DNA from 3 places in the Jeotgalicoccus sp. ATCC 8456 genome. Region 1 is predicted to be linked to each of the others. Evidence: riboswitches for the same ligand, from Rfam matches in the RefSeq annotation. Region 1 holds a riboswitch; each other region holds the start of a gene.
What was found. Region 1 has a riboswitch for thiamine pyrophosphate ahead of JEM45_RS07410 (3-oxoacyl-ACP reductase). Riboswitches for the same ligand answer to the same signal wherever they lie in the genome.
Positions count from the first base shown of each region.

Region 2: it holds a riboswitch for thiamine pyrophosphate, as region 1 does, so the genes downstream of both, tenA (thiaminase II) here and JEM45_RS07410 (3-oxoacyl-ACP reductase) in region 1, are expected to answer to the same signal.
Region 3: it holds a riboswitch for thiamine pyrophosphate, as region 1 does, so the genes downstream of both, thiD (bifunctional hydroxymethylpyrimidine kinase/phosphomethylpyrimidine kinase) here and JEM45_RS07410 (3-oxoacyl-ACP reductase) in region 1, are expected to answer to the same signal.

Region 1 covers NZ_CP066224.1:1,423,853-1,434,454, forward strand. Annotated here, with positions in the region: gene JEM45_RS07370 (M3 family oligoendopeptidase) at 1-1,077, shown strand, start outside; gene JEM45_RS07375 (hypothetical protein) at 1,166-1,990, opposite strand; gene JEM45_RS07380 (dehydroquinate synthase/iron-containing alcohol dehydrogenase family protein) at 2,159-2,455, opposite strand; gene JEM45_RS07385 (cation:proton antiporter) at 2,753-3,895, shown strand; gene JEM45_RS07390 (HesA/MoeB/ThiF family protein) at 4,293-5,297, opposite strand; gene JEM45_RS07395 (thiazole synthase) at 5,297-6,064, opposite strand; gene thiS (sulfur carrier protein ThiS) at 6,066-6,266, opposite strand; gene JEM45_RS07405 (thiamine phosphate synthase) at 6,362-6,952, opposite strand; TPP riboswitch at 7,023-7,132, opposite strand; TPP riboswitch at 7,367-7,469, shown strand; partial or broken gene JEM45_RS07410 (3-oxoacyl-ACP reductase) at 7,575-8,323, shown strand; gene JEM45_RS07415 (NtaA/DmoA family FMN-dependent monooxygenase) at 8,336-9,643, shown strand.
Region 2 covers NZ_CP066224.1:1,777,497-1,788,098, reverse strand. Annotated here, with positions in the region: gene JEM45_RS09270 (fumarylacetoacetate hydrolase family protein) at 1-268, opposite strand, end outside; gene JEM45_RS09265 (acyl-CoA thioesterase) at 394-825, shown strand; gene JEM45_RS09260 (metallophosphoesterase) at 1,004-1,822, opposite strand; gene JEM45_RS09255 (hypothetical protein) at 1,948-2,145, opposite strand; gene tenA (thiaminase II) at 2,296-2,973, opposite strand; TPP riboswitch at 3,055-3,153, opposite strand; gene JEM45_RS09245 (hypothetical protein) at 3,356-3,877, opposite strand; tRNA gene JEM45_RS09240 (tRNA-Thr) at 3,979-4,049, opposite strand; gene JEM45_RS09235 (sugar phosphate isomerase/epimerase family protein) at 4,146-4,940, opposite strand; gene JEM45_RS09230 (ABC transporter ATP-binding protein) at 4,940-6,019, opposite strand; gene JEM45_RS09225 (carbohydrate ABC transporter permease) at 6,031-6,846, opposite strand; gene JEM45_RS09220 (carbohydrate ABC transporter permease) at 6,836-7,711, opposite strand; gene JEM45_RS09215 (ABC transporter substrate-binding protein) at 7,773-9,068, opposite strand; gene JEM45_RS09210 (HAD family hydrolase) at 9,075-9,755, opposite strand; gene JEM45_RS09205 (glycerol-3-phosphate responsive antiterminator) at 9,942-10,508, opposite strand; gene JEM45_RS09200 (benzoate/H(+) symporter BenE family transporter) at 10,534-10,602, opposite strand, start outside.
Region 3 covers NZ_CP066224.1:1,864,777-1,875,378, reverse strand. Annotated here, with positions in the region: gene cls (cardiolipin synthase) at 1-1,471, shown strand, start outside; gene yidC (membrane protein insertase YidC) at 1,528-2,391, opposite strand; gene thiE (thiamine phosphate synthase) at 2,490-3,104, opposite strand; gene thiM (hydroxyethylthiazole kinase) at 3,097-3,867, opposite strand; gene thiD (bifunctional hydroxymethylpyrimidine kinase/phosphomethylpyrimidine kinase) at 3,870-4,664, opposite strand; TPP riboswitch at 4,731-4,829, opposite strand; gene JEM45_RS09710 (ABC transporter permease) at 4,867-6,435, opposite strand; gene JEM45_RS09705 (ABC transporter ATP-binding protein) at 6,432-7,307, opposite strand; gene JEM45_RS09700 (transglycosylase family protein) at 7,389-8,195, opposite strand; gene JEM45_RS09695 (single-stranded DNA-binding protein) at 8,480-9,022, opposite strand; gene JEM45_RS09690 (YwpF family protein) at 9,215-9,640, shown strand; gene fabZ (3-hydroxyacyl-ACP dehydratase FabZ) at 9,679-10,116, opposite strand; gene JEM45_RS09680 (DNA-directed RNA polymerase subunit beta) at 10,125-10,313, opposite strand; gene murA (UDP-N-acetylglucosamine 1-carboxyvinyltransferase) at 10,326-10,602, opposite strand, start outside.

The DNA of each region.
Region 1 (10,602 bases):
GAACTTCACGACTATAAAGATTATATGAAAGTACCACTAGACTACAACCGTATGGAAGAAGAAACACTCGATACGATGTGGGATACTATTACAAAAAATAAAGAACCTTTCAAAAAGTACTTTGAACGAAAAGCGCAACTAATTGGTGTTGATCAATTAGGGTGGCTTGATGTTTCAGCAAGTGTTGATGTGGGTGATTATACAAACAAGCAGTATACGTACAATGAAGCAGCAGAATTTATTATCGATAACTTTAATTCATTCAGTCCAAAAATGTCAGAGATGGCACGTCGAGCTTTTGAAGAGCAATGGATTGAAGCGGAAGATCGTCCAGGAAAACGCCCAGGCGGATACTGTTCAAACCTTCCTGAATCTAAACAGTCACGTATTTTTATGACATTTGCGGGAAGCACTAGCAATGTGTCAACACTCGCACATGAACTCGGACACGCATTCCATAGCTATGTCTTACGTGATTTACCATTATTCAACCAACGTTATGCAATGAATGTTGCAGAAACAGCTTCTACATTTGCAGAACTTATCGTTTCAAACGCAACGATTGAAAATGCAACTTCAAATGCAGAAAAAATCAACTTATTGGATGAAAAAATTGCTAGAAGTGCGACTCTTATGATGAATATCCATGCACGCTATATCTTTGAACGCAATTTCTATGATGAACGCCAACAAGGCACTGTAGACAGCAACAGACTGAAAGAACTGATGAAAGAAGCACAAAAAGAAGCCTATCAAGAGGCACTTTCTTCATACCATCCAATGTTCTGGGCAACAAAGTTACATTTCCATATTACAGGTGTCCCATTCTATAACTTCCCCTATACATTTGGATACTTCTTTAGCTTAGGTATATATAACCGTTTCTTAGAAGACGAAACGTTAAGTGAAGATGACTATATTGCACTACTTCGCGATACTGCCAGCATGACTACAGAAGACCTAGCTGAGAAACACTTAAATGTTGACCTAAGAAAACCAGACTTCTGGCAAAAAGCACTGGATTCAGTGCATAAAGATATTGAAGAATTTTTAGAGCTAACAGAATCATATGTTTAATATATAAATAAGCCGTACCTTAGTATTTCAGGAGGAATCCCTAGAAGTCTAAAGTACGGCCTTATTTTATATTTGAATCTATTATTATTTATTGAGAGAAAACGACCCTTGCAGAAGTTTCATTGAAGGTAGGATTCCCATAATATGTTTCAAATAGCTGATCGATATTATAGATTACTCCAATTTGTCTTAGCTCTTCATAAGTCAAAGGAGCTTGTGTACCTGTCACAACAACCTCATTTGTGGCACTATCAACGATCATAAGTGCAGTCGCATTAGCCTTAGCTGGTAATACTTGATAAACTCTTTGTTGCTCTGTCATGCCAGGGAACATATTGTAATCTTGAGATTGTAACACTAATTGACTTACCTCTTCAACAGTAGATGGTCCCGGTCCAGTAGGTTCAAATGAACCATTCAATAATTCACTAGCTGTCACACTAATATCACTCACAAATTCATCTTGTATCGCCATAGCAACAATGTCTGCATCAGTAAGACTTTCGTAAGCCTGTTGTTTTTCTAATGCTGCAGTATCTTCTTCTTGGTTATCTTCTGTTCCATTTTCACTAGATGTCTCTTCGTTCTCTTCAGTACTTGCTCCATCTGTTTCATCTGAAGCTTCTTCACTTTCAGCATCCTCACTTGCTTCCTCATCCGTGTTTTCATCAAATGTAGCTTCACTTTCTTGTTCAGAGCCATCACTCTCTTCAGTACTGGACTCATCCGATGCTTCTTCACTTTCAGCATCTTCACTTGCTTCCTCATCTGTGCTTTCCTCAGTTGTAGCTTCACTTTCTTGTTCAGAGCCATTATTCTCTTCAGCGTTTGACACATCTGATTCTTCTGCTGGCTGACTACAAGCTGAAAGTGCAAGTACTAAAACAAAAATCAATACCAACAATCGTTTCATAATTACCCTCCTCGGTTTTCAAGATGATTTTGTGAATGCAAGTTCATATTCAATTTTTTACTTCATAAATGTCCTTGCATCACTACATCTATTATCTCTATTCCTTAAAATTAAATCCATATATTTTCCATAAATGTTAGATATTATTAATAAAAGTCGGATTACTTTTTAAATATCTCCAGTTTTCACTTTCATATACATCTCTTTAAACATCTCTTTACTGAAAATCACCGGCACTGGATAATTTGGATTCGCTTCATCAAATGCGTAGCCGGCCATTTCATCGATATCAGACTCTTTGATATTAGGGATATGGTCACTGATACCGAGATCGTTATTCATGTCCAGAATACTGTCGATAAATTTCTCTGCTTTTACCTTGTCAGTATCACCCGGGACAGTCACACCTGCACAATCAGCAAGTTTTGCCAGATCCTCATGGACGGTAGTTCCATATTCCTTCAATTTATAACTCAGAATTTGTTATAATTTGAATTAATCTAAGAGATTGATATTATAACATCAAAAGGAATAAAATATTTACCTCCGGGGATTTCTTTGGGAAACCCTTTAAGTTTATAAAAATCAAATGTTTATGATGCGCGTGCAATTCCATTGACTCCTGATAAATTGAACCGATTACAGCAACTACATAGCAACTCTTCCCTGGTACGGGGAAAATACTATATGAAATGAGTTTTAAATATGCCCGATCATCATCTATTAATCGATAACCTTACCTCAGTATGGTGGATAGTGCTGATGGCAGCACTCGCACCGATATTTGCACTCATCTCGCGTAAATATGTGCCTGATGTGGTGTGGCTGCTTGCATTCGGAGTCATCATCGGTCCCAACATGCTCGGGCTAGCTGAGCAGACTGAGGCCGTGGCGTTTCTTCGTGAACTCGGTATGGGTTTTCTGTTTTTGCTGGCAGGTTTTGAAGTCAGCACCTCCGATATGCGTGCGCGCCAAGGTAAGCATGCCGCCCTCACATGGATAATTTGCGCCGTATTGGGCGTTGGTGCCGGTCTTTTACTTACCGATTTTGATATCCGTGTAGCTATAGTGCTCGCTATCGCTTCCACTTCAACGGCTTTGGGAACATTATTACCTATTCTGAAGGACTCAGGCGGGATGGATACCCCACTGGGCAGGGCGGCGATGACGCACGGCGCATACGGAGAGCTGCTGCCAATCGTGGCCATGTCATTGTTGCTTTCCGCATTTGCACCGTGGCAGGCCTCCTTGGTCCTGATTTTCTTCGCCATGATTGCTGTTTTCGTAGTCGGCATTCCAATACGATTCATTCGAAAGGTCCCACTGCTTGGAAAAGCTGTTGTATCGGCATCCAATACAACAATGCAAACGACGCTGAGGATGACTGTCTTTGCATTGGTTACTCTAATGTTAGTCACAGCAATATTTGAACTTGATATCGCCTTGGGCGCATTCTCTGCAGGGCTCCTGCTCAACGTTGTATTCCAGACTTTTGATCCGGAACACGGGGAGGAAATTGCACACAAAGTTGAGATTGTAGGATTTAGCTTCCTGATTCCGATTTTCTTTGTCACCAGCGGAATGGCAATTAACCTCGGTCAGGTACTCGGGGAATGGCAACTTCTGCTGGGATTCGTCGCATTGATTGCGATTGTTCGCGGTTTGGTGGTATTCCTTAGAGAACGTTGGAGCAACACATATTCGGGTATCGAATCATCGAGAGAACAGATTGCTTTAGGCTTATATTCCGCTACCGGACTGCCGATTATCGTAGCGGTAACACAAGTTGCTGCGTCTTCGGAGATCATTGATCAGGTAACAGCTGCTACTATGGTGACCGGCGGGGCAGTGACGGTGCTCATCTTCCCCCTTATCGCAAAACTCATTCTGACGAAGAGTAGCTGAATATGCATAATAAGTGGTGAGGGACGTAGTATTTGAGCACGTAGTTCTAGGGATTTTAGGCACTGAAAAGCGGAGATTGGTATCAATCTCCGCTTTTCTATTTCATTACAATTGTGATTTAATTTATCCCTTACACCCACTACTCGTGATAAGCTTCAAATCATCATAAATAATTTTAGGAAACACGCACTAACGATGATAAGCTTCAGCGTATCACTTTATGATGCGGTTTTCTCTTAACGTTCCACCGAAATTTGTAATAAATAGTTCCTTCTGATTACCGTATCTTCACCTAATTCAACACCCTATAGAAATAACTGATGCCTTTTTAATGCTTTGTCTATTATTTCTAAAACACCATAAAAAACTCATCTATTTGAGATAGTTCACACTATATTTATACAGGATATTCACTCAGTTTCTCAATCATTTCTTGATATAAAGCATTGGCTTCTTCTTTTCGAGAGATGCCATGAACATTCATTCTGCCATCTTTAAATAAGGTCAGCTTATATTTTTTATAAGTCAATAACTTAACAAACGCACTTGCCCTGATAATTTTACCGGGCAGCTCCTGATTGAAAACCGATTCGTCGAACCTGAGTGTATATACACTTCCGCAATTAGATTGTACAGTGGCCAGCATATTTTTATTCAACTGTTCATATATCCGATTCTTACAGACTACACAGTCTTCATTCTTTAATTCATCTATATTTATCGTTTGAAAGCCGATTTTAAAAGTATCTACAGTAATGAGCTGCTTGGAAAAACCTTTTCCTGATAAATAACGAATGACTTCAGAAACTTCCATACTGGCAATGAGGGAAATTACAGGAGGAAGCACACCGTTGATTGCACAGCTTTCCCCTGTCGATGGCAGAGTCTCCATCAAACACTTTAAACAAGGTCCTTTAAAATCAATCCCGTACACACTTCCCTTACTGCCTACAGCAGCACCATATACCCAGGGGATATCAAGCTTATGACAGGCTTCATTAATCAGAAATCGAATTTCAAAATGATCCATACTGTCAATTACAATATCCGGCTGATACTTTCTTAAGATTGCGGAGATGTTACTGGAATTTATTTCTGCATTGATCGGTACAATCTCAACATTACGGTTTATCTGACACAATTTTTCTTTGGCAGCATTAACTTTCAGCGTCATATCTTCTGCATCTTTTTCAGTATATAAAGCCTGACGATGCAGGTTGGTCATTTCAACAATATCCATATCAATGATGATGAGTTTACCTGCACCCATACGCACAAGCATTTCAGAAACGTGTGTTCCAAGTGCACCGGCGCCCATCACCATTAGTGTGGCTGACATCAGATTTTTTTGACTATTCTCTCCAAATTCATTAAACTTCATTTGTCTGTCGTATCTCTCCATTAAAGAAACTCCAGTCCTTCAGCAGGACTTGAGGCCTGTGCAGAATACCTAACCGGAATACGTCCTGCATCATAACCCAGTACCCCTGCATCAATTGAAAGCTTCATCGCTTCTGCCATTTTAACCGGATCTTTGGCATTCGATACAGCGGTGTTTAATAATACCGCATCTGCACCCAGCTCCATAGCATAGCACGCATCTTTGGGTGAACCGATTCCTGCATCCACAATAACAGGGATGCTGGATTGTTCTACAATATATCTTAAATTCAATGGATTATTAATACCGCGTCCCGTACCTATAGGAGAAGCGAGCGGCATGATTGCATGAACACCAAGTCTTTCGAGTCTTTTTGCAAGCACGACATCGTTTGAAATATATGGACAGACTGTATAACCTTTGTCCAGCAGTATTTGACACGCTTCGTATGTCGCAATTGGGTCAGGCAGTAATGTCTTATCATCACCAATAATCTCAACTTTAATCATGTCACAGACACCCGCATGTCTTGCGATTTCTGCGATGCGTACAGTTTCTTCCACTGTTTTCGCCCCTGCTGTATTCGGAAATGTCGTGTATTTTCTTAAATCAATATTTGCCAGCGGGTTGGGCAGGTCTTTATCAAATAAGTTCATACGTCTGACAGCGAAAGTCAGCACTTCTGTACCTGACGCTTCAATTGCAGCGGCCTGTATTTTCTCATCTGAGAACTTTCCAGTACCTAAAAATAGCCTTGAGTTAAATTTTAAATCTCCAATTTCTAACATATTATCCGCCTCCTACAAATTCTAATAATTCAAGTCGATCATTATTTTTCACTTCTTGTTGTTTAAATACACTTTTTTTTATCAATTCCCCATTGTGTTCCACTACAATACGATTATCATCTACATCCAGGTGGTCCAGCAGGGTAGCTATGGTAATATCCGTTTCAAAATAATGGAGTTCTCCGTTAACGGTGCACTGCATATTGTTTCATCCTTTCAAGTGATAGATTTTTAAGTACTGCGACAGCTGGGAAGTGTATTAACCACTTTATAATGTCTAAGCTATGGAGCATTTGCTTACATCAAATTTAATATTTGACCTTTTTCTTTTAACCTGGTGATTTGATTGGGTGAAGCATCCATAAATGCAGAAATTGCCGAGATACCACTGAATCCTGTCGGTAATTGATTGATAGTTGTTAAATTGATACCGCCAAGTGCTATCACAGGAATATCATAAGACAGTGCATCACGTACTTCTTGATGTGTACGCGGTGGCAAAAATTTCTTTGAACTCGATTCAAATATATGGCCGTATAATACAAAGTCGAGATGATTGTCCTGTGCTTTCTTGACAGATTCAGGTGAATGAGCAGACATGCTGACTGAAATATCCGGATGTTCTTTTTTATACGTTAATGCAGTTGGATCGTTTTCTCTAAAGTGGATGGCAGTTAAACGAAAAGATTCCAGCAATTTAGTCGAAGTATGAATGATGATTTTTTCTTTAGGGAAACCTGATTGAATAAGCTGACAAAGGAAAGATGATAACTCGTTGTCGGACATGGGTGTACGAAGTAAAAGATAATCGATACAGGATGAAATCGTATTGAAATGAACAATGTCCTTGGAAATTAATATCTTAAAATGTGTAATTGCAATAAGCATTATGTCACCCCTTAATATAAAAAAGCGCTGTTTTTCTATATAGAAAAACAGCGCAAGTATGCATCAACACATATTACTTTCGCCACTTTCCTACGCCAGTATGAACTGTATCAGGTTCCCGGAATCCCAAAGTCTACACTTTAATCTCAGCCTTTTTCAAAGACACTTCCAGTGGTCTTAACTATTTAATTTTCCAATCAATAACTTCAAGTTACTCTAAAAAGTTAAATATTGCAAATAAAATTATATTTTAATTATACTGATAACTATCTTTTAACATTTACTCAATCATATAGGAACTAGATAGCAGTACAGTTACAGAATTGAATTTGAATTGTGTTTGTTCCAATTCACATAATTTGTGATTTACTTGACGTATCTTCGTAAAGTAATACAATGATGTTAAATAGAATAGATTCGCACTAGGGGCGTTTTTATAAACTGAGATGAGGGTAACCTCAGACCCTTTGAACCTGATCCAGTTAAAACTGGCGTAGGAAAGTGTTACATCGATACAGTTGTATATCTATGTCTTTGCGGGCATATAATTTACTCTCGGTACGTAACTTTCCTATGAAGGCTGCGTATTTTTTTATTCTAAAAAATTATAGGAGTGATTTATTTGACAAGGACAGTTTTAGTAACGGGAAGTGGAAGAGGACTTGGTAGCTATATCGTAAAAGCACTAAGTGAAAAAGGTTTTAATGTCATAATTAACTACAACAACAGTAAAGAAGAATCAGAGAAGTTAAAAAACGAAATTGGAGCACAAGCCATTGCGATTCAAGCGGACATTACAGACCGTGAAGCAGTTGAGCAGTTAGTTAAAAAGGAACTGAACATTTCGGACAGATTGATGTTGTTGTAAACAATGCACTCGTTAACTTTAAATTTGATCCAACCGCTCAAAAATCATTCAAAGATTTGACTTATAAAGATTACGAGCAACAGTTAGACGGGACACTAAAAGCTGCATTCAACGTATCACAAAGTGTAATACCACAGTTTTTAGAACGTAAAGACGGTGCAATTATTAGTATTGGAACTAATCTATATCAAAATCCTGTAGTACCATATCACGAGTACACCACTGCAAAAGCTGCTTTAATTGGGTTCACCAGAAACGTTGCAGCAGAACTTGGACAGTATGGTATCCGAGCAAATGTTGTTTCTGGCGGTTTACTGAAAACAACAGACGCAAGTGCAGTCACAACACCAGAAGTATTTGATTTAATCGCACAGTCCACACCATTGAGAAAAGTAACAACCCCACAAGACGTTGCTAATATGGTTGTTTATCTTTGTTCTGAGGCAGCAGATGGGGTTACAGGGCAAAACATCACGGTAGACGGCGGACTTACTATGAACTAGGCGGTATATATTATGAATAATTCTAAACAGTTAAATATAGGAATTTTATTGTATGGTGTGGGTCACCATCAGGCAGCATGGTTAGAAGACGATTCGAGTGTCAATGAATTCACGACAATTGAATATTATGAAAATCTGGCAAAAATTGCAGAACGCGGAAAATTTGATGCCGTATTTTTCGCAGATTCACAAGCCTTCCCCGCAGATAGTCCAACAGAATTACCAGCGAGTTATTTTGACCCAATGATTGCATTAACTGCTATGAGTAAAGTCACAGATAACGTTGGACTTGTTTCAACTATTTCAGGTACATTTAATAACCCATTTACCACAGCAAGACAGTTACTCACATTGCAACACATAACAAAAGGACGCATGGGATGGAATCTAGTGACATCAATGACCGACCGCGAAGCACAAAACCACAGTATACCTGAATTGCCTGAGAGAGCCGTTCGTTATAAGAAAGCGGATGAATTTGCTGAAGTCATGAATAAATTATTTGAATCGTGGTCAATTGAAAGCTACAAGCCAGATAAAGAAAATAACACAATTACTAAAAATAAGAATATTCAGCCATTCAATCACAATGGTGAAAACTTCCAAGTTAAAGGTCCGCTAACTTTACCTTTAAGAAAAGAGGGTAAGCCAGTGGCTATGCAAGCCGGGGCTTCAAAAGAAGGTGTTGCACTGGCTGCGAAATATGCTGATGCTGTCTATTCAGTTTCTTGGAATTTAAGACAAGCAAATATTTATCGTGAAAAATTAAATCAAGCCATAAAAGAAAGCCGTCGTCCAGACAACTATATCAAAGTATTTCCGGGACTAGTGACTTACGTGGGTAAAACAAGAGAAGAAGCGCAAGAAAAGAAAGCAAAATTAGACAACCTACTTCCAATTGATACTGCACTTAATCAGCTCGAATTCTTTATTCAGCAAGATACAAAATCATGGAAACTCGACGAAAAAGTACCAAAATTGCCGCCAGTCGAAGAATTCAAAGGACCTGTTGGACGTTATCAAACTGTTTTAGAAATTATAGAAGACAGAAATCCCACAGTCAGAGAACTACTCGGTTATCTCAACGCTGGAGGTGGACATTTAACACTCATTGGCACGCCTGAAGAAATTGTCGATGAATTAGAAAGATGGATGAATGAAGGTGCCGCAGATGGATTTAACTTGATGCCTCCAACACTCCCAGGAAGTCTTGAAGACTTTGTCGACTTAGTCATTCCGGAAATGCAAAAACGCGGCATTTTTAGAAGAGATTATAACGGTGAAACGTTTAGAGAAATGCTGGAACTCGATAAGTATTAAGCTGAATGATTCATAGGTACATCTCAATTTTACGTTGTGTTTTCATATTGAGGCTGGGACATAAATATCTCCAGAAAAAATAATAACTTTTGAGAACTTATGTCCCCGATCCCCAAGTACGAAGGTTATAAGGGCTGAATTGCTTATTAATATCCCGGTAAGCGAGGATGAAGTCAAAACTCACAAAAAAAACATTAACAGCTGAGACTCAGGTTTTCGCTTATATAAATCATTTTTCTGCAGACAGAGAAAATTTAATTATTCATTCCAATGTCAAAAAAGAAATCAGGGTTCAGAAAGTGAATAATTATATAATAGTATATTTATTAATAGGTATATCTTTCGGCCATTTAGAAGTTTATTTTGTTAAAAACAAACAGATGAATAAATGGATTTACCAAGCCTTATTTTGATAGCTTCTACAGCCCTATCTATACCATTTAGTGTCACTCACTTTTGGTGCTAGTTTAATCCTATTTCAAGTTGTAGTACTTATGGGATTATATATAGAGGATTTGATAAATAAAAATAGAGAAAGTGATAAGATAAAATTTAAAGACTTATAATTTGAGAAATTTCATTGTGTCTTGATACTTAACTCACCATTCTAACAATTTAGGGCGGTGAGTATATAACAAGTTTTCTTGTCCTAATCAAATCTAGTTCCTGGATTACTTATGATACACTTCGGCTTATCATTTTTCGATGCGGACGTTTAACAATTTGATTGAATGTCACTTTGAGTTTTCAGAATAATCCTTCTAAATTAATGTAGTCTAACGACTTTAAATGTAATTTTCAAACCTTGGTATCTTCGTATATATACTACCAGCCCGTGTTATATTCAGTCATTCATTTCGATAAATCAACAGTATTTTCTAAACTCTTATATCCATCTTGATTTAGAATAGCTTCTTCATTTTCAAATAATTTTTCTACTGTAAGATCTTTATCCCAGT
Region 2 (10,602 bases), 350 kb from region 1:
CCTCAGCGTGGCGTTTGTAATTTACCCCAACACAAATGATTTTTCCTGGATTAGGAACAGCTGGTCCAAGAGTGAGACTGTCATACTCTAGAAAATCCACACCTTCACCTTCAATATAAAAATCAATCAGTGCTTCAGCCTTTCCTTGATGGTTCATAACCTCTTGAATCGAACTAAAATCTTCAGATATGTCGAGTACACCTTTAGAAGTAAGTACACCTGTGCGACAATCTCCTGAATCTGGATCTATAAAAGTTAGTAATTTCATATTATTACCCCATTCCTAGTTACCTCATTCTATCATAACCTTTATTTTTCCGGTCTAAAAGTCGAGGAGATTTTTACAGTATTAGAATGATACAATATTAATATGTATTAATAGGAGGATTTTTCATGAGTGTATATGTAGCAGAAACAGAAATTCAAATCTTGTATGCAGATACTGATATGATGGGCGTCATCTATCATGGTTCATATATCAAATGGCTTGAACTCGGACGTCGGAAACTAATTGAAGACATCGGTTATGATTATTTAGCGATGGAGAGAGAAGGATATTTAGCCCCAGTACACAACGTCAATATTACCTATGCCAAACCACTAAAATACAGTGATCGTGCCTTTGTCCGCACCTGGGTAGAAGAAAATACAGGTATGCGGACCATCTACGGTTTTGAAATTGTCAACGGAGATGGTGAAGTTTGTACTCACGGTACTACGACACTACTTGTAGTAAAAAAAGTTGATGGAGAGTTCAAACCAGTCGTCTTCAAGCGAGTTTTTCCAGAGTGGTACGCTAAATACGAAGAAATCAAAAAGAAATAAACAGTGTTACCGGCAAATGAGCGTATTCATCTGCCGGTACTTTTGTTTTACTGGACAAAGATAGCACTCATTGACCGGTATTTTGACTTTACCAGTCGATATAGAATTCTCATATCACTTATATTTTTTCGGACAAGTTAATAAATAAACTTAAAATAAAAAGACTCAGGAGGTCTTTTTAAATTTCTATAATTTCTAAGGCATCACGTATCTCATGAACAATATCTTTTGTCCGCCATTCTCTACGGTATCCAAGGCATGCACAAATATATTTAACGCCACCTTCAATAACTTGGTGTCGAAAGTGGATATGCCCCATAACGCTGTATTTAATATCATAGTCCCCATAAAATGTGTCAAAGTCTGACGTACCAATAAAGGCATTGTAGTAATCAAATAAGCGGTTTGGCATGGGAACTCTAAATGCTTTATGTGTTGCGACATGGGTCATTAAAATAATTTTCTTATCCTTTACCATTTCCAAATCATGTGCAGCTTTTTCTGCAAATTCTAAAGATATCTCTGGATCGCTTTTTCCCCAATCTACACGTACTAAATCTTGCCATGTTCCACCGTAATAACTCCGCTCTTCAAGACGCGCTTTGGAAAAGCGGTCACTTGCGTAAGTATAGTCGTACCAAGCGGCATTCATAACGATTGCCCAGCCGTTACCTAGATCTACAGGTTCGCCTTCTTTATAATACTTCGTGCTTTTGAAAAATTGATGAATCTCATTTGTCGTCTTATCATCTCCGGATTGATTCCAAAAATCATGGTTGCCTGGCACAAAGTAAATCACAACGCCTGTCATTTGTTCCAGTGCCTGCATGAAACGATAAGACCGCATATGATCGTTTGAAATATCGCCCGCTATCAACAACACATCGAGTGATTGACGATTCACCTCATTTGCCAAGGTTAAGGTAAAATCCTTCTGTTGAAGGTTTTCATCATTGTATCGATCAATATGCAAATCAGAAATCACACCAATTTTCATACTTCTTTTCGCTCCTATAATATGTCGAATTATATATATTATATATGATACCCTTACAAAATTTTAATAATTCGCATCAAGAAAAAAAGCCACCGGTTTTTACCAGCGGCCGATATTCAAATGTTCTATTCACCTTCGTCATCTGATTCAGTATCTTCTGACTCTGTATCTTCTGATTCTGTGCCTTCAGTCTCTGTTTCAGTTCCTTCTGTACCAGATTCTTCTGTTTCTGTACCTTCCTCTGTACCTTCTTCAGAACCGCCTCCGCATGCAGCAAGTGCCAATACGCCTACTAATGATGTAACAGTTAAGAGTTTCTTCATAATTAATTCCCTCTCCTTAAAGTAGTATAGGTTTTCAGACTGAATCGTGATGTTAGTCCTACCTTACCCCAAAGAAATTATGGAATACACATGTTTTACAGACCCTTAACAATTTAGAAAACTTATTATTATGAATAATTAATTTCCTAGTCATTTCTCTCCTTGTATAACATCCCAATTAGATTTATTTTCACACATCTCCCAAAACATATACTCGTACTTACTTGTTTTCACCACAATTTCCTCTAAGACAAGCAATTCACGCTCAGGTTTACCCTCTGCTAAACGATTCATCAGCTTCATTGCAGTATTATTTAATGCAGTAAACTCTGTGTCTGAATACATATCCACCCATTCTTTATATGGATTATCCTCATGGTCATAATTTTTCTTTAAGTGATTTCCTATAAAGTTATAAGACCATGCACAAGTCAATAAGCATGCAGCCACAACAGCTGCATCACCGCGCTGTGCGTGATTCAACATGTATGAGGTATATGCTGTATTTTCACTAGCCGCCTCAGTTTCTAATAGCGCATCCTCTGAAATTCCAAATCGTTTTGAAAAACTTCTATGAAGCTCCATCTCGCCAAACAACGTTCCATGTAACAACTCAGCAAATAAATTCATAGTATCTAAATCCGGTGCCTTCTCTGCACCAATCGCCATTAAGCGTGCATACTCAACTAAATACACATAATCCTGTTTTAACCAATGTTGAAACTTATCAATTTCAAGAGATCCATCACCCAAGCCCATCACAAAAGGATGGTCTAAATACGATTTCCAAATTCCTTCTACACGTGTCCATAATCGATCTGTAAACATATCAATTTCTCCTTTTGACTAAACAAGATAAAAACCCGAACCTTATGAGCGGTCCGAGTCCATAAATACCATGTTGCCAAAGTTTATCGACACAGACTTCCCTATCGCAGGTCCTAACCTACAGGTTCAAAGGGTCGATTGTTCATCTCTCAGCACAAAAGTGCACCCCTAGTCTTTATTATTTAATTTGTAGGTGAGCAAAAAGGCAAAACTTAACACCCAAAAGTTTTTGAGGGAAACTCCATCGAAAGAGATAATCATCACTATGATTGTCCATCAGTCGTTTGATTCGAATTCTTAAATCGTAACAGATAAATAAAACGTAAATTGTAATCCATCAAATTCTCGATTTAAAATAGGTCTCTTTCTACCAATACATGACTTATATGCTTGTTAGTGTGACGTCAATCGTTTCAGTACTGTTAAATTTATCGATTAAGATTGATTTTTTGTTAACGAGTGTTTCAAGTTCTGACAGATATTCTTTGATCTCATCTTCATTGATGATACCCTCTTCAACAATACCTACCCCAGATATAGTCTTAACACGTTCACGACCATAGCCAAAAGTAATATTGTTCTTTATATTGTTGATGATACCACGTTCAATTTTCAATGACTCTAAGGCACTAGATGCGGTTATTTCAGTGCCGTCAAGAACCACTGTAGCTGTAGAATTTTTGTGGTGAATTGCTGTTTTTAAAGTTACTAAATCATTTCTCAATTGCTTTACTTTAGCTAGTGATTCATTAACTTTAGAAAGCTTATCTGCATGATCAATTTTTTCATTGTTAACCGAAATAGGCACTCGGTACTCTGTACTGAATTTCTCATATTCATTAGCGAGTTCGGTTCTAAGATTACTTACAGTAAAAATTGCTTCTTGTAGAGTGAGTGTTGTCATCATAACCTCCAAATTTCATTCTTTATTTAACATTATCGATTAGTACAATCTTTTGCAAATAATTAAACAAAAAAACCAACTCTTGTAGAGTTGGTTGAAACAGCCGACAACGAGAATCGAACTCGTATTGCAGCCTTACCATGGCTGTGTTCTACCATTAAACTATGTCGGCATAAGTAATCAATACACTTTACTATAGTATAAATGGCAAATTATTTCTAGTCTATTTATAAGAAAATAAGAGAACACAGCATGTTGTTTAAAAGTCTTACTTAAAAGTTTTATATAAGAAGTCCAAATCTTCTTTTATTGCACTTATATCATTACCAAGATCATAGTTATATTCAAGAACTAAGTCCGCTTCTGGTGTATACATATTATACAATTTAACAAAGTCTTCAAAATCTAATGAACCATCATGAATTCTATTATGATCATCTCTCCCTTCAACATTATTATGCAAGTGATAATGCGTAATTTGCTCCTTTAAAGAAGAAATAATATTTTCAAGACTCCAGTTATTAGCATTAACGTGGCCAATATCGATAAGTAGATTATTTCCCTCTTCTTTACACATACTTATAAATTCTTCTTCATCAAATAGTACATTATTTTTAGCATAGACCCCTGCATTTTCAACGAGGATTTCAACATCAGATTCTTTACAAATGTCATCCAATTCATGAAGATTTTTTTGACTTTCAACTATTGATGAAGCTTTATTCTCATCAGTAATTTTTTTGTTATTATGATGAAAAACAAGATGCTTGATATTTAAGTCTTCACAGATTTCTAAGGTTTGTTCAATCTGGTCTATGGCATATTTATAAGCATCTGTACCTTTCTCTGCACTATGCTCCACCTTAAAATACGGACCATGCATGGACAAGGGTCTGTCTTTGATTAGCGATTTAATTTCGGCTAATTCATCTTTAAATCTTTTATCTTCAAAATTCGGGAACAGTTCAAGTCCAAAATCGAATGTATCATAATCAACTAGTAATTCTTTTAGTGGCTTAAATCCAGTAGTAATAAATGCGTTTGTACTAAGTAAAATATTCATTATAAATCCTCCATCAAATATTTATAGTTTGTTTCTGTTTCTTTATCAAAGAAGTGAACATGTTCTCGATTAACGATAACCGACACCTCGTCTTGATTAATGATTGTGTTAGACATTACAATAATTTCTGTTGCACCAATTTGAATGGTGTGAGCGACCTCTGCTCCAAAATTTTCTCTAAAAATGACTTTCCCTTTGATGTCCCCATCATCATTTTCACTAATCTTCATATTTTCCGGTCTAATACCGAGATATACTTTCTTACCTTCTAATTCTTTGCCCACTCCATTGATACTACTAATATCTATGGATTGTTCATCGAAACAGAACTGCTTATCTTTAACAAAACCATCAAGAATATTCATTGGTGGTGAACCAATGAACTGAGCTGTAAACAAGTTCCTTGGTTGATGATAGACGTTATAAGGCGTATCTACCATCTGAACTTCACCCTTATTTAAAACGACGATACGATCTCCAAGTGCCATCGCTTCAACTTGGTCATGAGTCACATAGACAAAAGTCTGTTTAAATTCTTCATGAAGCTTTAATAACTCTCTACGAGCCACTACTCTTAGTTTTGCATCTAGATTTGATAAGGGTTCATCTAGTAAAAAGTAATTTGATTGCTTCACTGTTGCTCTAGCCAAAGCCACTCTTTGCCTCTGACCCCCAGAAAGATCTTTAGGCATACGCTTTCTATACTGTTCTAATTCCAGCATTGCTAAAACTTTCTCTAAACGATTTTCTCTATCAGTTTTAGATACTCCATTACGCTTTAATGCATAGAGAATATTTTTCTCCACACTCATATGGGGATATAAGGCATAGTTTTGGAAGACCATAGCAATATTTCTTTCTCCAGATGCTAGATGTGTTACATTTCTATCTCCAAGAAATACTTCACCACTAGTGATTTTTTCAAGGCCTGCAATCATCCTTAATATAGTCGATTTACCACATCCAGAAGGGCCAAGAAATATAGTTCTCTCCCCTTCTTTAATCTCTAGATTCAAATTATCTATTACGGTATTGTCACCATAACTTTTGTTTACGTTTTTTAAAATAATTGATGTCATTAACTTACTCCTCACTTAATTCCGCTAGATGAAAAAGTATTTATGATGTAACGTTGGAAAATTAAATATAAGATCAATGGAATCGCCATTGTTATCACAGATAAAGCCATAGCTACCGTAAAGTTTGTCCCACCCTCTGAACTTACAAATAGCTGTAAAGCGAGTGGCAGTGTATAACTATCTCTAGAACGTAGCATTAGAAGGGGCCAGACATAATCATTCCACGCCAAGATAAAAAACCAAATTGCTGTTGAAGTTAGTGCCGGTCTGACAATTGGTAATACATGATCCTTCATAATATTAAAAGTAGAGATATTATCTACTTGAGCTGCCTCAATTAAAGGTTTAGGAATGTTTCTCATTGCTTGCGTTAACATAAATATTCCTATGGCATCTGCTAATTGTGGGAGAATAACTCCCCATACACTGTCAATTAGGTCAAAATGAGAAACGATTAAATAGTTGGGTATCATAGTGACTGTAAAAGGAATAAAAATGGTACTGATTAGTAAAAAATATGTTGCTTTTTTAAATTTAAAATTAAAATATGTCAATGCGTATGCTGCCAGCAAAGAAGTTACTATTTTGAAAAAAGTGATGATGCTCGCAATGACAAAGGTATTCAATGTAATCTTGAACAATGGAATTGTTTCATATAAACCTTGATAATTCTCGAGAGTAAATGAATTAGGAATTAAATTAATTGTTGACACGAAGGCGTCATTTAAATGTTTAAAAGAGTTTGATACTGCAAATAAAATTGGATATAAGGCAACCACTATAAAAATAATGATTAGAATGTGCCATATAAACTGTCTAATTTTCATAATATACATTCCTTTCTACAAATATGAATTGCATTGCAAGAAGAAACATAAATATGATTAAAGTAATGACAGAGCTTGCTGCTGAGACTCCTGTATTAAATAGATCAAATGCTTCATGATAGGAGTGATATATTAGGTTGCTACTGTGGTAGTTAGGACCACCTTGTGTGACAACTCTAATCGGAGTAAATACATATTGTAGCCCCTGCACAATGGTCATAATTAATATGTAAAAACCTGTTGCTGAACTCATCGGTATGATGATATCTGTAAAAATTCTAAATTTAGATATTTTATCCACCTTAGCTGCTTCAATAATTTCAGTTGGTATCCCGACAATTCCTGAATAGAGCACAATAAAGTTATAGCCAAATACTTTCCAAGCTACGATTAGACTCAGAACGACAATAACCATACCTTCAGTTACTGTCCAATTCGGTATAGATAAACCAAACCAAGCTAAAACGATGGCGACCGGTCCTGATACTGGATTCAAAATCCAAAGAAATAACATGGAGCCAACAACTAGAGAAATTACGGAAGGTGTAAATATCGCAACCTTGTATATACCTTTATTTGATTTAATTAAATGAGCGATAATATATGCCATTATGTAGGTCAGTCCTGTATTAAGAATAATAAAAAGTAAAATATATATGAAGGTTTGGACTATAATTCTTCTAAATGTTGGATCTGTTAATAGTGCCTTATAATTATCTAAGCCTACATATGTTTTATTTGGAGATATTAAGTTCCAATCAAAAAAACTTAAATAAATCGTATAAACTAATGGCCCTACTGTAAAAATAGCTAATAGTAATAATGCAGGTGCCAAAAGTAGTATATTTATATACTTTTTACTCACCAAAAAGCCTCCTTATTTTAAAGCTACAGGAGATTGACCATTCAATCTCCTGTCTTTAAAATTATTCTAAAAGATTGTTGATTTCTTCTTCTGTATTAGATACTGTTTCCTCAACATCTACATCTCCGCCTAGGATAATATCTCTCATATCTAATAATTTTTGTTCCGCTTCTAAGCCAGAATCTCCTGGGAATGAAGCCCACGGAACCATGGCATCCATCTGCTCAATGGCTGGGATCATTAGCTCATTTTCTTCTAAAAATGTTTTTAATCCTTCCTCACTATCCGATACGCCTTCACGTGGTGGCACATAACCCGTACCTTTAGTCCACTCGGCAATAGATTCCACACTGTATAAATATCTCATGAACTCCCAAGCGGCAGCTTGCTCATCTTCCTCTTGTGCTGTAATTGACAACATCGCTCCACCTGCTGGTACACGCTTTTCTTTTCCTTCCCAAGTCGGTGACTGTATTGCAGCAACATCAAATTGTGAATTTGATTCGACATTATTACGCTGTGCAATTGTCGTATAAAGCATGCCGACATTACCGTCAATAAAACTCTGAATGCCTTGATCCCATCCAATGTGTAGCGCTAGATTATCATTGACAAGGTCTTGATAATATTGGAATACTTCAATACCTTCTTCAGATGCGAAACTCGCTTTCCCATCTTCTATAAAGTTAGCACCATTACTTTCAACCATTGCTTGTTGACCCCATGAATCTGCTGGTTCTTGAATATAGACACCATACTTACCTGTAGTTTCATTAATTGCCTCAGAATATTCTCTGACTTCTTCCCAAGTTGTTGGGCCTTCAACATCTAAGCCAGCTTCTTCTAACAAATCTCTATTGATATATAAAACTGGGCTACTTAATGAATAAGGAATACCGACTTGATTTCCTTCTGTATTTTGACCAAGTTCTAGAATATTAGGTAAGAAATTATCTTCTAAAAATGTACTGTCTTCATCATGATAATTATCAATCACTTCCTGAGGTTCAACATACTCAAAATTCTCAGAGAAGTAATCTAAAAATGCCCACCCAACTTGTACAACTGCTGGCGATTTTCCTGAAGCAACTTCAGCTTGCATATTAGACATTAATCCTGCATACATATCTGGATTGTATCTCGCGATAACTTCTACATTATCGCTCTGTGCATTAAAATCCTCGACGAGTTGGTCGACAGTATTTCCACCTTGTGTTTCTGCATTGACGTGCCAGTATTCAATGACAGTTTTCTCTTCGGTTTCCGCTGATGCCTCATTTGATTCATCACTATTTCCACAAGCTGCAAGTGACAGAACAAATAGTGACATGAGTAACAATAAGTATTTCTTTTTCATAAAAATTTAAACCTCCATATATTTTTCAACTAGATAGTCGTTTAACTGATCAAGGTTATAAACGGTAATATTATGTACTGTTTGCTGATTAAAATGATTAATGTGTATTGAATCGATGCCAGAATCCACAGATGCTTGTATATCATTATGATAGTTATCCCCAATTTTAATAATATTATGCCCTGGAAATTTTTTAGCGATTTCTTCTATATGATTCCTAAGTTCAACGGGCTTCTTTGCATCAAAGATATACATATCAAAGTCGCCATTAAGGTTTAAATAATCTATAAATGGTGTCGCACTCACTTCCGGTGAGTTTGTCATTAATACCTTTGGTAACTTTAGATTCTTAATCGTATTGATTAGCTCGAAGTTGATTGAAATCTCCTGATTATTAATCATTTTTTCTCTTGTTTTAAGAAATGCTTGATGATTATCTTCTTCGGAAATATTATATTTATCTGCAATATAAAAGAGGATTTGCCATACATCACCAAGCGCTTTTTCTTTGTATAAAAGTTCTTTTTGATCCGGCATAGAGAATTGCTCAGCAATCTGCTTATAATCCTCCAACATCTCCGCTCTTTTACTTTCCACAACTGTTAAATTATTAATATATGTGTCGATAAAATCTTCCGAGTAATATAATGTGCCATCCATGTCAAATACTAATACGTCGCTAGTCACAGAGTTTCTCCTTTAATATATATTTACTTTTAAAGTGTGGCGCCTATCATTCCCTCCTTAAAATAAGAGAGACCAATACTGACATTTCAACTGAATGTCAATATTGGTCTCTCTATCGCACCATTTGCTATTCACTTTTCAATAATTATAATAACTAGTGAATATTAATTTTTGTTGATTATTTTGTTAATAATTGTTAGAAATATATTTCCACATATTAATATTAGAAGTGGAGACAGCTTCTGCACCATGTTCAAGCGCTCTTTCAAAAACGTAATCGTAATTGACTAAGCCACCTGTAATGATTGGTATATCTGTATGCTTTTTTATTTCAGGAATTAAATCTGAAACTAGAGCGGGCATGATTTCTAAATAGTCAGGTTGATTTTTTTCTAAACCTGCCAAAGTTAAGTTCAACATTCTAGTATCTACTATAAATGACCTTTGTACGACTTCTAATTTTTCTTTGTGTGCCCTTTTAATATGACCGGACCTCGTTGTGATTATACCTTTAGCTTTAACATTATTCTTTAAATACTTAAAAGCATAGTCATCGACCTTCAAGCCATCTATATATTCTAAATGAATATAACACGGAATGTCCTCGTCATTGAGCTGCTTGACTATGTGCTCTAAATTACTAATGTTACCAAATAAAACAAATACACATTTCAAGTTTTCCTTAAATTTAATTGCCTTTTCTAATTGTTTAAAATTTAATACTGCAGCGATTAGTTTTTTATCTGCTTTCATTTTTTCCCTCCATATTTAATCCTAACTAATCCTCTATAAACTTCGCAATGATTGTGCCAATTAATAAGGCCCATATTGGTGCACTGATATAAAA
Region 3 (10,602 bases), 440 kb from region 1:
TACAGACATTTATATAACGGACCAAGTGGTGTTTACAGTTATTACTGCTATTATATTTTTTGTAAACTTCTTACTCGCCATTGGTCTAATATTTTTAGAACGACGTAGTGCACAAAGTGTTTGGGCTTGGATGCTCGTCCTGTTCTTCCTACCGATTGTCGGTTTCTTATTATATATACTTTTTGGTAGAACGATTTATCGACAACAAATATTTAAAATAGATGAAAAAGATAAGGTTGGTCTCGAACACTTAGTCAGTGAACAACTAGAGGAAATCAGAGAGAATCACCTATCCTTTTCTAATAGCACCGCAGAGAAGCATAAAAAACAAATACATATGCTCCTTTATAACAACCAGTCCTTTGTCACAAGTAACAATGATGTGACAACCTATACCAACATGAATGACAAATTTGACCAAATGATCAGAGATATAGATGATGCAGAAGATCACATTCATTTCCAATATTACATCTTCAAACTCGATGGTATTGGGAACCGTTTGTATAAAGCACTTTTAAAGAAACAAAAAGAAGGCGTCTCTGTGAGAATACTATACGATGATATAGGCTCACGGTCTTTATCTTTAAGAAATTTCTCTGATATAAGAGAGCAAGGCGGTTTAGTTGAGGCTTTCTTCCCTAGCAAACTACCACTCATCAACCCACGTATCAGCAACAGAAACCATAGGAAAATTGTGGTTATCGATGGACGTATCGGTTATATCGGCGGGTCAAACGTCGGTGATGAGTACATCGGGCTGAGTCCTAAAATGGGTGCTTGGCGTGACACACACTTACGTATCGAAGGTAATGCCGTGAAATCTTTACAGATTCGTTTCATGTTAGACTGGAACTCTCATGATACACGCAATAATATGCACAATACTGAGCGATTCTTTCCTGAGCTACCATCTGTTGGTGACACGACGATGCAAATTGCTTCAAGTGGGCCAGATGAGAACTATCAACAAATTAAATATGGCTACTTAAAAATGATTTATAACGCGAAAGATACGATATATATTCAATCTCCATATTTCATTCCAGATCAGTCAATAATGGAAGCTTTAAGAATTGCCATTCTAGCAGGGATCAAAGTATACATCATGATTCCAAGCTTCCCAGACCATCCCTTTGTTTACTGGGCAACTTATTCAAATGTTGGTACTTTGATGCGTATGGGGGCAAATATCTACATGTATCAACCAGGATTCTTACATCAAAAAGTGTTTATTATTGATGATGAAGTTGTATCTGTGGGTACGACTAATGTTGACAACAGAAGCTTTATCTTAAACTTTGAAGTCAATGCATTTATGTATGATAAGGAAGAAGCTAAAAAGCATCGTCTCATATTCGAAAATGATATTCAGTATTGTGAAATATTAACTGAAGAAAAGTATGATGATAGAGGTTTATGGATTAAGTTAAAAGAAGGCTTAGCCAATCTCATATCACCAATCCTATAACACTAAAAGCCGATGTATGAATTATAATTCATACATCGGCTTTCTTATTTTAACAATTATTTTTTACGTTTTTTCTTAGGTTTAACTCTTGAGTTTTTCAAGCGTTTTTCCTTTTCAGCTTTTTCTTTCTCATGTGCTTCAATAATTGGTGCCATTTCTTCATGTACTTTCTTACGATAGAAAGTATTACCTGCCCAAGTTTGGAAGATTAGGAATAGACCACCAACTGCCCAATATAATGGTAAGGCTGAAGGAGAAATTGCTGAAATCCAGATAATCATCAACGGTGAAATAAACATAAATAGTCTCATTTGTTGACGTTGTTCTTCTGGTACAAATCTCATTGAAATCCATGCTTGAACTGCATATACAATACCTGCAATTGCAACCATGAAGTAGTCTGTTTGCGTTAAGTCCATCCATAGGAACTCTGGGTGTGCTTCAATCCCACCTTCTGAAGGGAATCTAAGTGCAAAGTATAAGGCCATAACGATTGGCATTTGAATTAATATCGGTAGACAACCCATATTTAAGGGGTTGATATCATGTTTTTTGTACAATGCCATCATTTCTTGCTGTGCCGCCATCTTCTCCTCTTGAGTCGTAGCGACCTTAACTCGTTGTTGAATTTCTTCCATCTCAGGTTTGACGATCTTCATTTTTTCTCTCATCATCATCTGATTCTTGTATGTACGCATCATGAACGGGAAGATTGCTAGACGAACAATCAATGTAATAATAATGATTGCTAAACCATAATTGTAATCTAAGTTATCTCCTAGCCAATGTAATAATGAATCCATTGGGCTAACTAATGTGTTATAGAAGAAGCCGTCTCTATTCTCTTCTTGAGAATAATCACATCCTGCAAGGAATAAGACTAAAATCATAGAAGCAGGAAATAGCCATTTTTTAATCATTTCTTCACCTCAAATAATATCTTGCATAAAAAAGATTGTACCATATATTGAAGTGTATAAAAACCAATTTCAATGTAAATGGTTAATTTTTCACAAGGTTAGGAGAGAAATTGTGTCACTGTTTGGTCAATATTAGCTGACTGAGTAATTGCAGAGATCACAGAAATCCCATCTGCACCATTCAACAAACAAGACTTAAAATTATCTACAGTAATGCCACCGATAGCCACTATCGGCAAGGTTGTCTTTTTTGAAATTTCCTTTAACCCAGATAAACCGATGGCTTGACCAGCATCATCTTTAGAACTGGTCGGGTAAACAGGCCCACATCCCAAGTAATCAACACGACTCAAATCGCTCTGTTTTAGTTCTTCTAAATTACCGACAGATAAGCCGATGATTTTATTATTTAAGAATGCTGGTAAATCTTTAGGATTGATATCAGCTTGCCCGACATGCACACCGTCAGCGTCTACAATTCTCTGAAGCTCTACATCATCATTAATTATAAAAGTGACCTTATATTTTTGACACAGGTCTTTTACTTCCATCGCAAATTGAATTAAATCTTCGCCACTTTTAATATTTTCTCCCTTTTCTCTCAACTGAAAACACGTCACTCCTGCCTTAAAGGCAGTTTCTAAATCTTTTAAAGGGTTTTTAAAGCTCGAAGATGAAGCGATGAGATATAACCTTAATACCGATCTATTCATGCACAGTCACCTTAGATTTTTGGTAGTCCGCTTCAGAGAATTTATACATTTCATCAATCAATTGAACTTGAAACATGCCTGGTCCTGACGTACTTAAAGCAGCTTGTTCTGCAGCAATGTTATATAAGCTCACTGCTTTAACAATAGCATCTTGGGTTCGGTCGACTGCTAAAAATGATGCACAAATTGCACCTAAAACACAGCCTGATCCTGTAATTTTCTCTTGGAATTCATGACCATTGTTCATAGAAATAATCGTTTCACCATTGGTATATGCATCGGTCTCACCGGTTACCAAAATTGGCACCTTTAATTTATCATAGGCAACTTTAACGATTTCTTCTGCTTTACCTTCTGCAATAGAGTCCACGCCTTTAGACTCAACATCTAAACCTGCTAAGGCCATAATTTCTCCTGTATTTCCCTTAATTAAATCGACCTTATGGTTTTCTAATATATGGTTGATGACGTTTCTTCTAAAAGTGGAAGCACCATATCCAACAGGATCTATAATCAGAGGTACTTGACTCTGATTCGCTTCTCTTGCCGCTGTTTCATAGAGTTCGATTTTATCTTCACTACAAGTTCCTATGTTGATGAGTACAGCGCCACTATGCTTAATTATGTCAGCCATCTCCTTCTTCTCGCCACTCATAATTGGTGATGCACCGAGTGCAAGTAGGCTATTTGCAGTGAATGGTTTTACTACATCATTGGTAATACATAGAACGAGTGGATTAATGCGTCTTAAGAGTTCAATCATTGTTATTCTCCTTTATATGAAAAATGATTTACCGGCCCACTACCTTGCCCGATACCAGGTGCATGTTTAATAGCATCTGTTATATACGCCTTCGCTGTTTTAAACGCATCTTCCTTAGTATTACCCTTAGCGAGCTCTGCAGTAAGTACCGCTGAAAATGTACATCCTGTACCATGTGTTTGATCTGTGTCGATTCTTTCACTGGATAGTGTCGTAATACGCTCCCCATCATACATATAGTCTGTCGCATCGCCGTCTAAGTGACCACCTTTAATAATGACACTTTTGGCCCCCATTTCATCAACGATGAATTTTAAAGCATGTTCTATATCTGATGTGTTTTCTATCTTCTGTCCTGTAATTGCCTCTGCCTCATGTAGATTTGGTGTCACAATATCAGCGAGCGGAATGAGTGTATTGATGAGCGTATCCATCGATGCTGCGGTCATCAAACGGTCCCCACTTGTTGCAATCATCACAGGATCCATGACATAAGGAATATCATATTCTCTTATGTATTTTGCAATTAAGGTCATCATATCGGCTTCAGCAATCATGCCCGTTTTCATTGCTTTTGGCACTTGATCATCAAAAACACTCTTAAGTTCCTTTTCGATAAAATCTATCGGTACGTTATAGACATCCTGAACGCCTAATGTATTTTGTGCAACAAGTGAGGTGATAACAGCCATGCCGTATACATCTCTTGATGAGAATGCCTTGATATCAGCAGGGACACCTGCCCCACCTGTTGGATCAGTTCCAGCTATTGTTAACGCAGTTGGTAAAGTCATTATTAGATTCCTCCTAAAAAATAAGCCCACTTCCTGAAAAGAAGTGGGCTTATCAAAACGAATGCTGTATTCATTTTATTCGCACTTCCCTCCGCCAGCATAACCTGGATCAGGTAAAAAGGGACAAGTTTTCACTATCTCAGCCAATTGGCGCCCCTAGTGGTAAATGTTATTTAAATGTATTGTATCACATTGTACTTTAGTGTCAAAGAAGATTCCGTTTCCTTATACATATTAAACCGATAAGCATCATCACAATACCTAGACTTGTAACAATTACAACTGCTAACTCATCTAAACCTTCTATAGGAACATCGCTCAAGTAATAAAATGGACTCAGTTTTAAGAAGTTTTCATTTAAGTCAATCAAACTTCCTAAATAATTAACCAAGAATATATATGCCAGATATATCCAGACAAATATATGAAGTCTAGCATATATACCAATGAGTAATGAAGAGACTCCTATAATAAATACCATTGCAGCACTGTAATTAATAAGTCCTTTAATGTAATCGACTTCTGTGAGCTCTAGTCCTGTCACATTAATACTAGCTAAATACATTCCAACTAAGGTCAGTAAATAACTCAGTATACCCACTAAGTTCGCGTAAAACCAGTGTATTAAATATGCCGTTGTAAGTGAAATTCTATTATTTAACGTCGCCGCGTTCATCATCTCTAAACGTCCTGATTTTTCTTCTATTAAAAATCTACCATTCACCATTAAGGCAGGTACCGTCGCAATTAGTGCAGAGATTATAAATAGTAAATTTATAAAAAACATGGTGCCATCTTGACCTTCAAATGCGGCTTTAAGCATATCATTTTGACCGATGACTTGATCAAGATCTCCAAAAATAGAACCGTAAGATAAACCAACTATAAAGAGACCCACCATCCATGACATCATCAAGACCTTACTATTGATGAAGGCTAATCTAAAGTAGCTTGAGATTTTTCTTTCCTTCGGTTTTTTATCGATATTAAAATAACCGCTTCCTAAATCACGCTTGTAAAACAATACGTAACTTAAGGCCACTAATAGAATGACGATTGAGAATGGCATGAGCCATAGTCCAGATGATTCTATACCATAGGCTTCTATACGAGACAACCAGTGATAAGGAGAGAATACAGAAAATCTTGTATCCACCACATCCGTCATTGCTCTGTACAGGTATAAAGCAAGGAGAACGGTGAGTGTCAGACCAAATGTTAGATCTGCACTTTGGAATAATTGTCCGAAAGAAAGCGTCAGTACAAAGAATGAGAGTCCAAATAAGCTCAGACCTAGTGCGTAATATAAGTTTCCAGGTAAGCTTAATCCTTCAACATTGATAAGTTGTAATCCGACAACTAGGATAAAACAGACAAGTATATTGATTATGATACCTAACATGATTTGTGAACTGATGATCGTCGATTTCTTCGTACCTGTCGTTAGAATATATTCCGTTAAACCTTCTTCCTCTGCTTTTCTCCCAATTCCGTTTGCGATTAAAATATTAAACAGACCATGGAAGATTGCCATAATTAACAACATTTGGTGCGCAAACATTACCGGTGATGTGTAATCCCCCTCTGGAATCGGTCCAATTAAGGCCACCATTGCAGGGTTATCAACGGTCATTTTCATACCTAAGCGTTCTTCTTCAGTCCCATATAGTGTGTTAAATACACTGGGTATCGACAGTGAGATACCACATAAAATCAGAAGCCATAAGAAGACCTGAAAACGCACATTACGTCCGATCAATCTAAAATATGTCATTTTGCATCCTCGTAATATCTCATGAAGATATCCTCAAGTTTTGGTGGTGTTGTTTTTAATGATTTGAGATTATAGATCTTCAAATATCTTAAAAACTGAGGAATATCATTATTATCGATGAACATATGGTAACCATCACTGTCAGATGAAAAATCATGAATAAATTTTTGATGTTTTAACGCATCAATATTATCATCAGTTTCGATGATATATTCTACTCGAGTAATGTGCCTAAGATCATTCATAGTACCAGCTTCTATGATTTTACCGTCTCTGATTATAGCAATACGATTCGCAAGCTTTTCAACCTCAGAAAGAATATGGCTCGATAATAAGACGGCCTTGTTATTATTTTTTAAGTTGATGATTTCTTCATGAAACACTCGCTCCATTAATGGGTCAAGACCAGTAGTTGGTTCATCAAAGATAAATACATCTGCATCACTGAGAAAAGCACTAATTAATGCAACCTTTTGTTTATTTCCCTTGGAATACGTCTTACATTTTTTATGTATATCTAATCTAAAACGTTCAATTAATGCCGCTTTTCTGTCATCGTTATGATAGCCTTTAGCAGCCATCATGAAGTCGATGACCTCACCACCTGTTAAGTTTCCCCACAGATTGACATCCCCAGGAACGTATGCAATCTTTTCAATATAGTTTTTATTTTCCTTAATATTTTTATCATTGAAAAGAATATCACCTTTCGTTGGTTCCAAAGCACCAATAATCATACGAATTGTCGTCGATTTCCCCGCTCCATTCGGTCCGATAAAACCAAAAACTTCTCCAGGATATAGAGTGAACGATACGTCTTTGACTGCTTTAACCTTGCCAAAATGTTTAGATAAATTCACCAGTTCAAGCATACTGAACCCTCCTTAATCTATTGGCTTAATTTTACCACAAAAAAACATCGACACTATAGGAGTGCCGATGTTGATTTTATCTTATAGTCTTGAACCACATACAGGCCAAGGTGATGATCCTCTTTGATCATATAGCATTTGTGCTCTTTGTGTTTGTTCAGCAGCAGATGCTTGTGAAGCAACACCTGAACCACCTACTGACTGCCAAGTTTGAGCATCAAACTGGTATAGGCCGTGATATAGACCATTAGCACTTACGACACTCGCGTTTCCGCCAGATTCACAAGCTGCTAAAGCACCCCAGTTTAAGCCGCTATTTGTATTTGTACTTTGTGCTTGTTGTTGTGGCTGCTGTTGTTGTTGTACTTGTTGTTGAACTTCTTCTTCTTGAACCTCTTCAGCTGGCGCATTAGTTGTTGTTTCTTCAACTTCTTCCACCTCAGTTGCTGGTTCAGCAACTGGAGTTGCTGCATCTGGTGCTGCATCAGCGGAAACAACTAATTCTTTACCTACAAAAATAATATCTGATGATAGGTTGTTCCATTCTTTAAGTTCAGCTACAGAGACATCGAATTCTACAGCGATATCAAAAAGTGTGTCACCTGCTTCAATTACATATTTATCTTTTACTTCTTTATTGTCTTTGTCAGATGTTTCTTCTTTAGCTTCAGTTTTTATATCTCCATCAATTTCTAATACTTGACCAGGAACGATAATATCTGAAGTTAAGTTGTTATCTTTTTTAAGTGATTCAACTGTTACATTGTTCTCTTCTGCTAGTACCCATAATGAGTCACCTGATTCTACTGTGTGTGACGCCGCTTCTGCCGAATATGCAATAGTAGTTGAAACTGCTGCAACTGCTCCAAATGCTAAAACCTTTTTCATAAGAATATTTCCTCCATAATGTTTAATTCATTTTTACCAATACTGGCCGCTCTTTTTCATTAACGATATTTATTATAGGGAAAAAAGTCATTACATAGGTTACAGCAATTTAAAAATTTAATCGTTTCTTTACAATCATATTACAAAAAGTTCAGTTTAATACAATTAGATTTCATTAATCTGAATATTTTATATCATAAAAATAAGCATATCTATGAGCCGCAGCAGCTCATTAGATATGCTTTGTGAGTGAGATGAATTGGTGCATTATAAGTGGGGTATAATTAAGCGAGTACTTTCTCTTTGTCTTTACTTTCTTCTGTTTTAATTTCTGCTTCTTCAACTATGCTTTGAATCACTTCAATTTGCTTTTCTCTATCAGTATTTGCGGCTTGTTTTGACTCAGTTATAGTATGTACGTACTGTTCACCGAGTGCGTCTTGGATGTTGTAGTGATTGACTGCTTGTTCAATCAACCGAGATGGATTAGAAATATCTGTACGATTTTGAATCTTTTCAGGCACTTGTTTAACACTCTCTACCCAAATTTCCATGCGGTACTCTCTAGTACCATCATCACTTGTAGTTGTAGTGGTTGCTAACTGTCCACTGACACATAATATGTCACCTATATTTGTCATTTCTAATACTTTTGGTACACTCTTTCCAAAGGCTTTACAGTAAAGAAAATGTACTTCTTTTTCACGACGACTATCTTTCGGCACACGAACTGTAGCAATAATAAATGCATTGACACTACCTTGGGCATTTTTCGCAATGACGTTGTTGCTAATAAGTTCACCGACAAGCAATACTTTGTTCATCATCTTATTTCACCACCCTTCCTGTTACCAATGTAAGTGAGGATGAAATATTCTGCAAAAAGCAATAATTTCATTTCCGCTTAGAATAATATACAATAATGACAAAAGACCACTTAAAATATAGCAAGAATTCAAAAATAGTAAATTTTAGCATACGAAAAAAGATAATTTGTATTTTATGAAGGGGTAATCAAAATGAAATCATTTAAGGTGATTGATCTAAAAATTATTCAAGAACAGAATTTTATCGTTCCAGAAGTACTAGATGGTGTCATCATTAACTTAGAAGAAGGCGAGGAACCATGGATTATTGAGATTGTGACCTCCAGTCATCTATCATCAGTGCTCACCAAATTAAAAGATCAACAACTTGATATGATGGTGACAATTACTAGACCGACCAACACACCAGCAAAATTTTCAGCTACTTTAATGGATATTCATGATAAGGAAGATAAAACCTCAGTTATTTTTAAAGGGGCGATAGTCACTCATGGTCCAAACTATGCTGAGAACCTACTTGCCTACCTTGTTGAAAAAGGGTATGAAGGTGAGTCTCTCATTAACGAATTCAATGTTCGTATGGAATCAAAAGAAGATTTTGAGAAAGAAGAGGAATAAAAAAATGCGTATGACAGCATTAAGTCATACGCATTTTTCTATTCACTTTTAACATCTGATATCGCAAATGTAATCTCACATTGGCAAGCAATTTCACCGTCTACTTTGGCAACAGCAGTTCCTTTACCAATTGGACCACGAATCTTCGTAATTTCTACGTATAGGTCAAGTGTGTCACCTGGTGTGACTTGTTTTTTAAAACGGCACTTATCTATACCAGCAAAAAAAGCCAGTTTCCCTTTATATTCCTCTTGTTGTAACAGTGCAACGCCACCAACCTGTGCTAATGCCTCAACAATTAACACACCAGGCATTACTGCATATTCAGGAAAATGACCTTCAAAGAATGCTTCATTACCTGATACTTGTTTAATTCCTCTACAGCTTACACCAGGATCAACTTCCGTTACTCTATCAATAAGTAAAAATGGTGGTCTGTGAGGTAAAATCGCTTTAATTTGATCATATGTCAGCATTGCTGTCGTCAACCCCTAGTCAAGTTAATGATATGTTCCCATGTTTCTATTCTAAATACACCAAACGGATTATCTAATATGCCATAGCCAATCATTAGGCCTAAAAAGATAAGCACAATAGCAACATATAGAAACAGTAAAATTCTAACTAACAATGGGAATCTACGGTGAACGATTTTTTGTTCTTGTTCTGCCATAGTATTACCCCTCTACTTTGATGTCACCAAATGCTCTATAGAAGTACTATCATCTGTACGTTCGATATCCGCACCTAGTGCTTTAAGTTTTTCATGGAAACGGACGTAACCACGATCTAAATGTTGAAGTTCCGATACGACAGTATAGTCTTTTGCAGCAAGTCCTGCAAGTACTAAAGCAGCACCCGCACGTAAATCAGTCGCTTTTACTTGAGCGCCAAATAACTGACCACCACCACGAATCACTGCGTGGTTATCTTCTAACGTAATGTCAGCATTCATTGCGGAG